DNA from 3 places in the Rahnella sp. CFA14(1/10) genome. Region 3 is predicted to be linked to each of the others. Evidence: predicted binding sites of a transcription regulator. Region 3 holds the regulator's gene; each other region holds the start of a gene.
The links. The regulator PhoB, encoded in region 3, activates phosphate uptake and scavenging genes when phosphate is short. The targets are predictions, from matches to a motif close to CTGTCATAAAACTGNCNNAT.
Positions count from the first base shown of each region.

Region 1: the regulator PhoB is predicted to act here: its motif matches at 1,752-1,771, upstream of nudF (ADP-ribose diphosphatase).
Region 2: the regulator PhoB is predicted to act here: its motif matches at 1,031-1,050, upstream of ugpB (sn-glycerol-3-phosphate ABC transporter substrate-binding protein UgpB).

Region 1 covers NZ_SEWS01000007.1:106,741-110,025, reverse strand. The annotation lists gene tolC (outer membrane channel protein TolC) at 93-1,589, opposite strand; gene nudF (ADP-ribose diphosphatase) at 1,814-2,446, shown strand; gene EVX52_RS15150 (DUF1249 family protein) at 2,446-2,871, shown strand; gene cpdA (3',5'-cyclic-AMP phosphodiesterase) at 2,899-3,285, shown strand, end outside.
Region 2 covers NZ_SEWS01000013.1:85,092-88,376, forward strand. The annotation lists gene EVX52_RS22455 (hypothetical protein) at 1-860, opposite strand, end outside; gene ugpB (sn-glycerol-3-phosphate ABC transporter substrate-binding protein UgpB) at 1,166-2,479, shown strand; gene ugpA (sn-glycerol-3-phosphate ABC transporter permease UgpA) at 2,620-3,285, shown strand, end outside.
Region 3 covers NZ_SEWS01000012.1:96,915-100,199, forward strand. The annotation lists gene phoR (phosphate regulon sensor histidine kinase PhoR) at 1-1,104, opposite strand, end outside; gene phoB (phosphate response regulator transcription factor PhoB) at 1,127-1,816, opposite strand; gene sbcD (exonuclease subunit SbcD) at 2,044-3,282, shown strand; gene sbcC (exonuclease subunit SbcC) at 3,279-3,285, shown strand, end outside.

The sequences.
Region 1 (3,285 bases), on a different contig from region 3:
TTGTTACGAGACTTTACAGAGCGGCGTGACTCAGGCAAAAAAAAGCAGCCTTTTCAGGCTGCCTTGATGGAAATGCGGGGGACTTTTCAGAATCAATTCTGGAAAGGATTGCCACTTTTCTTCGGTGTTGCGGTTGCTGTTGTTGCGCTGGCTTTCTGAGCACGAGGCGCAGCTGCCGGGGTGCTTTTGCCGTAACCGTCTGCCGCAGCATCCTGATCAGGTGTTTCTGGTGCCACCTGATCCGGTGCGGTTGGGATGGGTTTACCCAGGGCACCGTTGAGTGCCAGCAGATCGCTTTCGTTCAGTGTACCCAGTGCTGATTTGATGTTCAGCTGATTAATCAGGTACGTATAACGCGCACTGGAAAGTTGCTGTTTGGCGTTATACAGCGTGGTGGTGGCATCCAGAACATCCACAATAGTACGGGTACCGACCTGATAACCGGCTTCCATCGCATCTAAAGAACTCTGAGCAGAAACAACGGCTTGTTTATACGCGTTGATGCTACTGATCGAGGCAGAGATGTTATTGAAGGAAGAACGAACGGTCTGCACGACGCTGCGGTGCGCGCTTTCAAGCTGCTCGCTGGCCCCGACAAAACTGTACTGTGCCTGTTTCACCTGAGAGGTGACAGAACCGCCACTGTACAATGGCAGGGAGAAGCTCAGCCCAATCTTGTTCTGGCCAGCATCGGCGTCCTGATAACTGGAAGAACCACCCGTTTTGTCGCCGTGATATTTGGTATTGCTGATACCGGTTGAGGCAGTCAGATCAACCGTAGGCATATGGCCGGTTTCCGCATAACGAATTTGCTCACGTGCCAGATCCTGTGACAGACGGGCAGACAGCAAGCTCAGGTTACGGCTTTCTGCTTCTTTCAACAGCGTGGCGACCGGTTGCGGGCGCGTGGTGTTGAAGTTATCGACATTCAGCGAAGACAGTTGCGGGTAATACATACCGGTAACCTGACGCAGGGACTCCAGCGCATTATCCAGGTTATTACGCGCAGTCACTTCGTTAGCCAGTACGGTGTCGTATTGTGAACGGGCGTTCTGCACGTCGGTAATCGCAACCAGCCCCACGTTAAAGCGCTGAGTGGTTTGATCTAACTGACGGTAAATAGCCTGTTTCTGTGCTTCGGTATACGAAAGCGAATCGATTGCACTCAATACGTTGAAATAAGCCGTTGCAGTATTGAGGATCAGAGATTGTTGATCCGTCTGGTAAGACACATCCTGAATACCGGCAGTTTTTTCCTGCAGTGTCAGGGCGCGCCATTTTGACATATCAAAGATGGTCTGCGTTAATTGCAGGCTGGCACTGCCAACGTCGCTGTTAACGCCATTCGCATCACGGTACCCATTGGTGTAATTGTAATCCGCACCCAATCCGAGTTGCGGTAATAAAGGACTGCGGCTTTCGTTAATTTTTTCGAATGCAGCATCCCGGTCAGCAGCAGATTTGCGCAGGTCCGGGTTACTTGTCCTGGCTTGCTGATAGACCTGCATCAGGTTTTCGGCCTGGCTTATCGTACTGAAGCCGCCCAGGCTGAGTCCGATGAGAAGGGGGAGCAGTTTCTTCATTTGCATTCCTTGTTGTGCAGCAATGTTGTTATGTATGGTGGCGCAGTCAAATTAACCCATAGACGCGGATTCTAGCAGAGTCAGGCTAGCGGGGCGGTTGGCTTAACGTGCCTTCCCGAGTGAATGAGCCTAAATCTATCACAAACAACCTTGATTATTATTAACGCATTTTCATCAAACTGACCTCAAAGGGCAATAAATTACCTCTGTGAGGGATAAGGAAACATTCCATGTCTTCATTTAAACGGTCACCGGTTACTTTCGGCAAAGATGATGTAGAAATTATTGCACGCGAGACACGATATAAAGGTTTTTTTTCTATTATTGCATATCGGTTTCGCCATCGGCTGTTTAATGGAGAAATGAGCGCAGAAGTCGTCCGTGAAGTTTTTGAGCGCGGCCACGCTGCGGTACTCTTACCTTATGATGCGAAAAGGGATGAAGTTGTGCTGATAGAACAGATCCGCATCCCTGCTTTGGATTCCAGTGATACTCCTTGGCTTCTGGAGATGGTCGCCGGTATCATTGAAGAGGGCGAGACAGTGGAAGATGTTGCCCGCCGCGAAGCACTCGAGGAAGCGAACATTGTGGTGAAACGCTGCAAACCGGCTGTGAATTACCTGGCAAGTCCGGGCGGAACCAGCGAGCGTCTTTCCATTATGGTCGGTGAAGTTGATGCCACGACGGCAGAAGGAATTCACGGTCTGGAAGCAGAAAATGAAGACATCCGGGTACATGTGGTCAGCCGTGAGCAGGCTTACCGGTGGGTGGAAGAAGGAGCGATAGACAATGCGGCGTCAGTGATTGCCCTGCAATGGCTGCAGCTGCACCATGAATCCCTGAAAAAAGAGTGGGCTAACTAATGATTAAGCGCTATACCCCTGACTTCCCTGAAATGATGAGATTGTGTGAAACAAATTTTGCACAATTGCGCCGTTTGATGCCACGCACCGATGAACCTGGTGAAACGGTGACATATCAGGTGAGTAGCGCAACGTATTGCCTGACGATCCTTGAATCAACACGTTATACATCCCTGATAGAAATCAAACAGACTGCGCCGGCCGTGAGTTACTGGAGCCTGCCTTCGCTCACCGTTCGCCTGTATCATGATGCGATGGTGGCCGAAGTGTGTGCGAGTCAGCAGATCTTTCGCTTCAAAGCACGTTATGATTATCCGAATAAAAAGTTGCATCAGCGTGATGAAAAGCATCAAATTAACCAGTTCCTTGCGGATTGGCTGCGTTATTGCCTTGCGCACGGAGCGATGGCAATTCCGGTTTGTTAGACAGACTTCAACAACAAAGGAAACGATTTGGAAAGCCTGTTTACACTGCCTTTGGTGAATGGGGCCAAAGTCAGGATTCTACAGATTACTGATACCCATCTTTTTGCCGGTGAAGATGAAACGTTGTTAGGCGTAAATACGTTTAACAGCTATCGCGCAGTGCTGGACGCCATCAAAGCGCAGCAGCGTGAAGTCGATATTATCGCGGCAACAGGGGACCTGGCACAGGATCAGTCGGTGGAAGCCTACCATCAGTTTGCCCGCGGTATCGGCGAGCTGACCGCGCCCTGCGTCTGGCTGCCGGGCAATCATGATTTCCAGCCTGCGATGGTCAATGCCTTGCAGGATGCGGGGATCAACCCTTCGAAACACGTTCTGCTTGGTGAACATTGGCAAATTATCCTGCTGGATACA
Region 2 (3,285 bases), on a different contig from region 3:
ATCCCGACCAAAATTCCATTATTTACCGCTATTTCACCGGCAGCCTGTACTGGCGCGCCGCTCAGGAAGCTCGAGTGGTGGAAAATATCCACCCTATGATCGTTAGCGTAAAGGCTATTATTGGGCGCCATCACAAATATGGCCCATCCCTCGCCAGCAGTATTGGTGCTCATATTACCCGTGTGAAACCGTTCACCGCGTGAATTATAAATGATGCCATTGTTGATATAAATTTTTTTATCTTCACGCTGTGCGCTGTCTAAATAAGTGACGCCCATTTGCAGTCTGCGTAGTAATTCTTCTCCCTTTTTATTATCAAACATATCCGGAATATAAAATTCACGCAGCCAGTCCAAAAAACTCAATGGGCTTGAGGACGTCTTCCAGATTGATAACGGGTCTTTACTATAAGCAATGGCCCTTGCTAAAGGAAAATGGCCGGGTATTAATGCTTCCTGCCAGTAATCTTGATGTAAACGGTGATGTGTTTTGCCCGTTATTCCCACCACAAAAGGTTTTACTGCCGCCCTGACTTTAGCCCAACCCCGAAGTCCGTGGCCTGAGCTATCGCCGGTCACGAGTTGAAGAGTGAGGGCCTTAGCGCGTTTAAGAGCCTGATCATGAAGTATCATGACCGCCGCAGCGCGATGGTTTGCAGGCTTACGGTGATAATATTTCTGACAGGCATCACAAATCATTAGCAGCAGATTGGCTTCTAAATCGGGCGTTTCTAACGTAATGATTTTGTAATGTTGTAAGAGCGTATCAATATGAGCCAGATAAACATTGGCCCTTCTGTGAAACAATCCCAGATTGGATTGCTTTTTAAATTCCTCTATCGTCCATATTTTATCTGGCATATGTTCTTATCTTCCATTTTTCTTAATTTCACCTTGTATTTGTATGTTATTTAAGGGGTTGTAAATGAGGTGGGTGGTAGATTTTTCTGAGTGCATGATAATTTTAGTGGCTGTTCAAGTCGAATTCATTATGAATTAAGCAATGCCCTACAAAGCTTTATTTAACATCGCTGTCATATTACTGTCATTGATTTTATGTTTTTCTGTCATTTTTCCATGTCATGTTAGCTCCCGAATAAAAACGTTTCTTAATATCCATTATTTCTCTGCACTTGTTCTACACCAGCAGAATTCAGGAGACAGGCATGTTCATCAACCTCAAAAAAACGGTCATTGGCACCGCGCTGGCGCTGGCTTTCAGCGCCAATGCTTTTGCTGTGACAGAAATTCCTTTCTGGCACTCTATGGATGGCGAGTTAGGCAAAGAAGTGAACTCGCTGGCCGACCGTTTTAACCAGACGCACCCTGATGTCAAAATTGTGCCTGTCTATAAAGGCAAATACGACGAAAGCCTGGCGGCTGGGATTGCAGCGTACCGAACCGGTAATGCGCCTGCGATTCTGCAGGTTTACGAAGTGGGCACCGCGACCATGATGGCCAGCAAAGCCATCAAACCGGTTTACGAAGTGTTCAGTGATGCAGGGATTAAAGAAGACGTTTCCCAGTTTGTGCCGACTGTTTCGGGTTATTACTCCGATTCCAAAGGCCGCCTGCTGTCCCAGCCTTTCAACAGCTCCACGCCGGTGCTGTATTACAACAAAGACGCTTTTAAGAAAGCCGGTCTTAATCCGGATCAGCCGCCAAAAACCTGGCAGGATATGGCGGTGTACACCGAGAAATTACGTGAAGCTGGCATGAAATGTGGCTACGCCAGTGGCTGGCAGGGTTGGATCCAAATCGAGAACTTCAGCGCCTGGCATGGTCTGCCGATCGCTACCAAAAATAATGGCTTCGATGGCACGGATGCTGTTTTGGAATTCAACAAACCAGAGCAAATCAAACATATTCAGATGCTGGAAGACATGAACAAAAAAGGTGATTTCACCTATTTTGGTCGTAAGGATGAATCCACCGCCAAGTTCTATAACGGCGATTGCGCAATGACCACCGCCTCTTCCGGTTCCCTGGCTGACATCCGTCAGTATTCTAAATTCAGCTATGGCGTAGGCATGATGCCTTACGACGCAGACATCAAAGGCGCCCCACAAAACGCCATCATCGGTGGTGCAAGCCTGTGGGTAATGAACGGCAAAGACAAAAATACCTACAAAGGCGTTGCCGAATTCCTGCAATTCCTGACCACACCTGAAATTGCTGCCGAATGGCATCAGAAAACCGGTTATCTGCCGGTGACCACCGCCGCGTATGAACTGACCAAAAAAGAGGGCTTCTACGACAAGAACCCGGGTTCTGACGTTGCTACCCGCCAGATGCTGAACAAGCCGCCATTGCCGTTCACCAAGGGTCTGCGTCTGGGCAACATGCCTCAGATCCGCACCATCGTGGATGAAGAACTGGAAAGCGTATGGAGTGGTAAGAAAACTGCCAAAGAAGCATTAGATACTGCGGTACAGCGCGGGAATTTGTTACTCCGTCGCTTCGAAGCTTCTACTAAGTAATCCAGTTTTGCTCCCTCCCCAGCGAAGGGGAGGGTTGGTGGGGTATTAAAGACAGCTTAGTCGTTTGCAAAACCCTCTCCCAACCTCCCCTTCGCAGGGGGAGGAGCTAAACCCGCCATCGCATCAACGAGTACACCATCATGAGTTCACACCGTCCCGGTTTTGGTTGCAGCTGGCTGCCCTACGCGCTGGTATTGCCACAGCTGCTGATCACCGCGATATTTTTCCTGTGGCCTGCAGGTCAGGCGCTGTGGTATTCGGTTCAGACGCTGGATCCGTTCGGCTTATCCAGTACGTTTGCCGGTCTGACTAACTTCATACAGCTGTTTCAGGACCCGTACTATCTCGATTCGTTTTATACCACGTTGAAATTCAGCTTTATGGTGGCGTTTATCGGGCTGGCCGTTTCGCTGTTTTTCGCGGCGCTGGTCGATCACGTTGTACGCGGCAGCCGGATTTATCAGACGCTGATGATCCTGCCATACGCCGTTGCGCCTGCCGTGGCCGCCGTATTGTGGATGTTCCTGTTCAGCCCCGGCCTCGGTCTGATCACCCATTTCTTAGGCTCGATGGGCTATAACTGGAACCACGCGCAAAACAGCGGTCAGGCGATGTTTCTGGTGGTGCTGGCATCGGTCTGGAAGCAAATCAGTTACAACTTCCTGTTCTTCCTGGCGGCATTGCAGTCGATCCCCAAATCTCTGGTGGAGGCGGCGGCTATCGATGGTGCGGGTCCGGTTCGCCGGTTCTTCCATTTGGTGTTGCCGCTGATTTCGCCGGTCAGTTTCTTCCTGCTGGTGGTCAAT
Region 3 (3,285 bases):
GCGCGGGAGGTGCTGCGGCGCAATGCCCGGCCCGTTATCACTGATCTGGAATTGCGCGCCATGCGGCGTTTGCTGCCAGCTGACTTCAATCCGCGTCCCGGCAGGCGTGTGGTTGACGGCGTTATACACCAGATTCGATACCGCACTGCGCAACTGATCTTCATTACCAAAGACGTTCAGTTTGTCATTAATGCGAAACACCACCTCATGCCGGCCGTTGCTTAACGTTTGCACCTCACGTTCGAGCATACCGAGCATCACCGGAATATCGACTTTCTCATGCAAATCAATATTCGCTGAAGCTTCGATTTTCGACAGCGTCAGCAACTGCTTCACCAGCCCGTCCATTCGCCGCGTCTGTTCCTGCATGGTATCCAGTGCTTTGGTGCGGAAAGGTTCTTCCAGTTTGGCGTCTTCCATCATTTCCAGATATCCCTGCAATACGGTCAGCGGGGTTCTCAGCTCATGACTGACGTTAGCAAAGAAGTTACGCCGTGCACCTTCAAGCTGACGCATCTGTGTGACATCGCGTGCCACCATCAGCAGTTGCCCTTCTGAATAAGGCATAACGCGAAACTCGACGTAATGCTCATTATTGAGTTGCAGATTCAGCGCCCGGCTGAAATCGCGGGTCTGGATCCACAACCGGAATTCCGGATAACGCAGCAGGTTGAAGATATGTTGCCCGTTATCTTCCGGCCAGCGGAAACCGAGCAGATCCTGCGCCAGCCCGTTACACCAGAAAATATTGCCTTCTTCCGTAGTCAGCACCACGGCATCGGGCAGCGATTCAGCACCGCTGCGAAAACGTTTGATCAACTGACCTAATTCGCGACGCCGGCGCCGGTTGCGCATCTGCATCTGGTTAAGCCCGTAGAACAGCGGCTCCCAGCTCCAGCGGCCGTTCGGCGGCGTAATACTGCGGTCAAGCCACAGCCAGTGAGAGAGTTTAAGCTGGTTGTAATAATTCCAGCCCAGTGCCGCAACCAGCGACACAAACAGGAGCCAGCCGAAATGACCGACGAAAATACCGAGAATTAACGCTGGCAGACAAAAGAGAAAAAATTCGCCGGCCAATCGTTTCCATGACAAACGTTCTAGCACACAGATTCTCCGCTGTGAGGACTCAATAACGCGTTGAAAAACGGTATCCGGTACCACGAACAGTCTGGATCATTCTGTCATGTCCGCTGGTTTCCAACGCCTTACGCAAACGACGAATATGCACGTCTACGGTGCGATCTTCCACATAAACGTTAGTGCCCCAGACGTTATTGAGCAACTGTTCCCGGCTATAAACACGTTCAGAATGCGTCATAAAGAAGTGTAATAACTTAAATTCTGTCGGCCCCATATCAAGCGCCTGTTCGTTGGCCATCACCCGGTGAGACGAGGGATCCAGGCTTAAACCCTGCATGTCGATCACTTCTTCCACCGCCATTGGCGAGATGCGACGCATCACCGCTTTAATGCGGGCAACCAGCTCTTTCGGGGAAAACGGTTTGGTGATGTAATCATCGGCACCGACTTCGAGGCCACGCACCCGATCTTCTTCTTCACCGCGTGCGGTCAACATCATCACCGGAATTTCGCGGGTCAGCGCCTCACGTTTAAGATGCTTAATAAACTGAATACCGGAACCGCCAGGTAACATCCAGTCGAGCAGGATAAGTTCAGGGTAAGGTTCAACAAGCTGCCCAATCGCTGAATCAAAATCCTCAGCTTCTACGGCCTGATAGCCATTTTGTTCCAGTACAAAACACACCATTTCACGGATTGGAGCTTCGTCTTCAACCACCAATATACGTCTAGCCATCGTAGGTCCTGCCAATAGGTTAGCGATCTTTTATTTGATTGCGGGCGCCATTATGCGTCAGTTTTGTGACAGATTTATGAACGAAAAGAATGGTTCATTACAGTCAAATATGACAGATAATTAGCGGCCATCTTGCTGAAATTGGACTGATTTATCGGGGACATCTCCCCCCGCCGACGTTTATACTTTGCCCCATTGTCGTCATCCAGGGTTCATACAGGAGTCTCATGCGCCTGATCCACACGTCAGACTGGCATCTTGGCCAGTACTTTTTCACCAAAAGCCGTGCAGCCGAACATCAGGCATTTCTGCGCTGGCTGACCGGTCAGGTGCAGCAACATCAGGTCGACGCCGTGATTGTCGCGGGTGATATTTTCGATACCGGATCACCGCCCAGTTATGCCCGCGAATTGTATAACCGCTTCGTGGTGGAATTACAACAAACCGGCTGTCAGCTGGTGGTACTGGCTGGCAACCACGATTCCGTCGCAACACTTAATGAATCACGCGAGCTACTTTCCTGCCTGAATACGCGGGTGATTGCCACTGTCGGCGAAAATCTGTCTGAACAGATTTTGGTGCTCAGTCAGCGTGACGGAAAACCGGGCGCGGTACTGTGTGCCATCCCGTTTTTACGCCCGCGTGATCTGCTGGCCAGTCAGGCCGGTCAGTCCGGCAGCGACAAACAACTGGCATTGCAGGAAGCCATCGCCGCACATTATGACGCGCTCTGGCAGGCCGCGCAGGCCAGGCGTGATGAACTTGGCATACCGCTGCCCGTTATTGCAACCGGCCATCTGACCACCGTTGGCGTCAGTACTTCTGATTCCGTGCGTGACATCTATATAGGCACACTTGACGCCTTCCCCGCGCAGGCGTTCCCGCCGGTTGATTATGTGGCGCTTGGCCATATTCACCGCGCACAGTGCGTCGCAAAAACTCACCACATCCGTTACAGCGGTTCGCCAATTGCCCTGAGCTTTGACGAACTGAGCAAAGCCAAAAGTGTGTATCTGCTCGATTTCGACGGGGCAACGCTCAGTGCCATCGACACGCTGGAAATTCCTGTTTTCCAGCCCATGCAGATACTCAAAGGCTCGCTGGCGGAAATTGAAAAGCAACTGGCGCAGTTCGAAGGCGGCGATGCACAAAAACCCGTCTGGCTTGATATCGAAGTCGCCACGCAGGATTATCTCAGCGATATTCAGCGGCGTATTCAGGCGCTGACTGCGGATTTGCCGGTGGAAGTTGTCCTGTTGCGCCGCAGCAAAGAACAGCGCATCAGCAGCATTGAGCAGCAGGAAAAAGAGACCCTCAGTGAACTGAGCGTCAGCGACGTCTTTGAACGGCGGCTGGCGCTGGAGCCGGACCCTGATGCCCCCCGTCAGGCGCGGATGCGCACTCTTTTTGCTCAGGTTGTTGAGCAGGTCACGCACGGTCAGAATGCAGAGGACAGCGCACAATGAAAA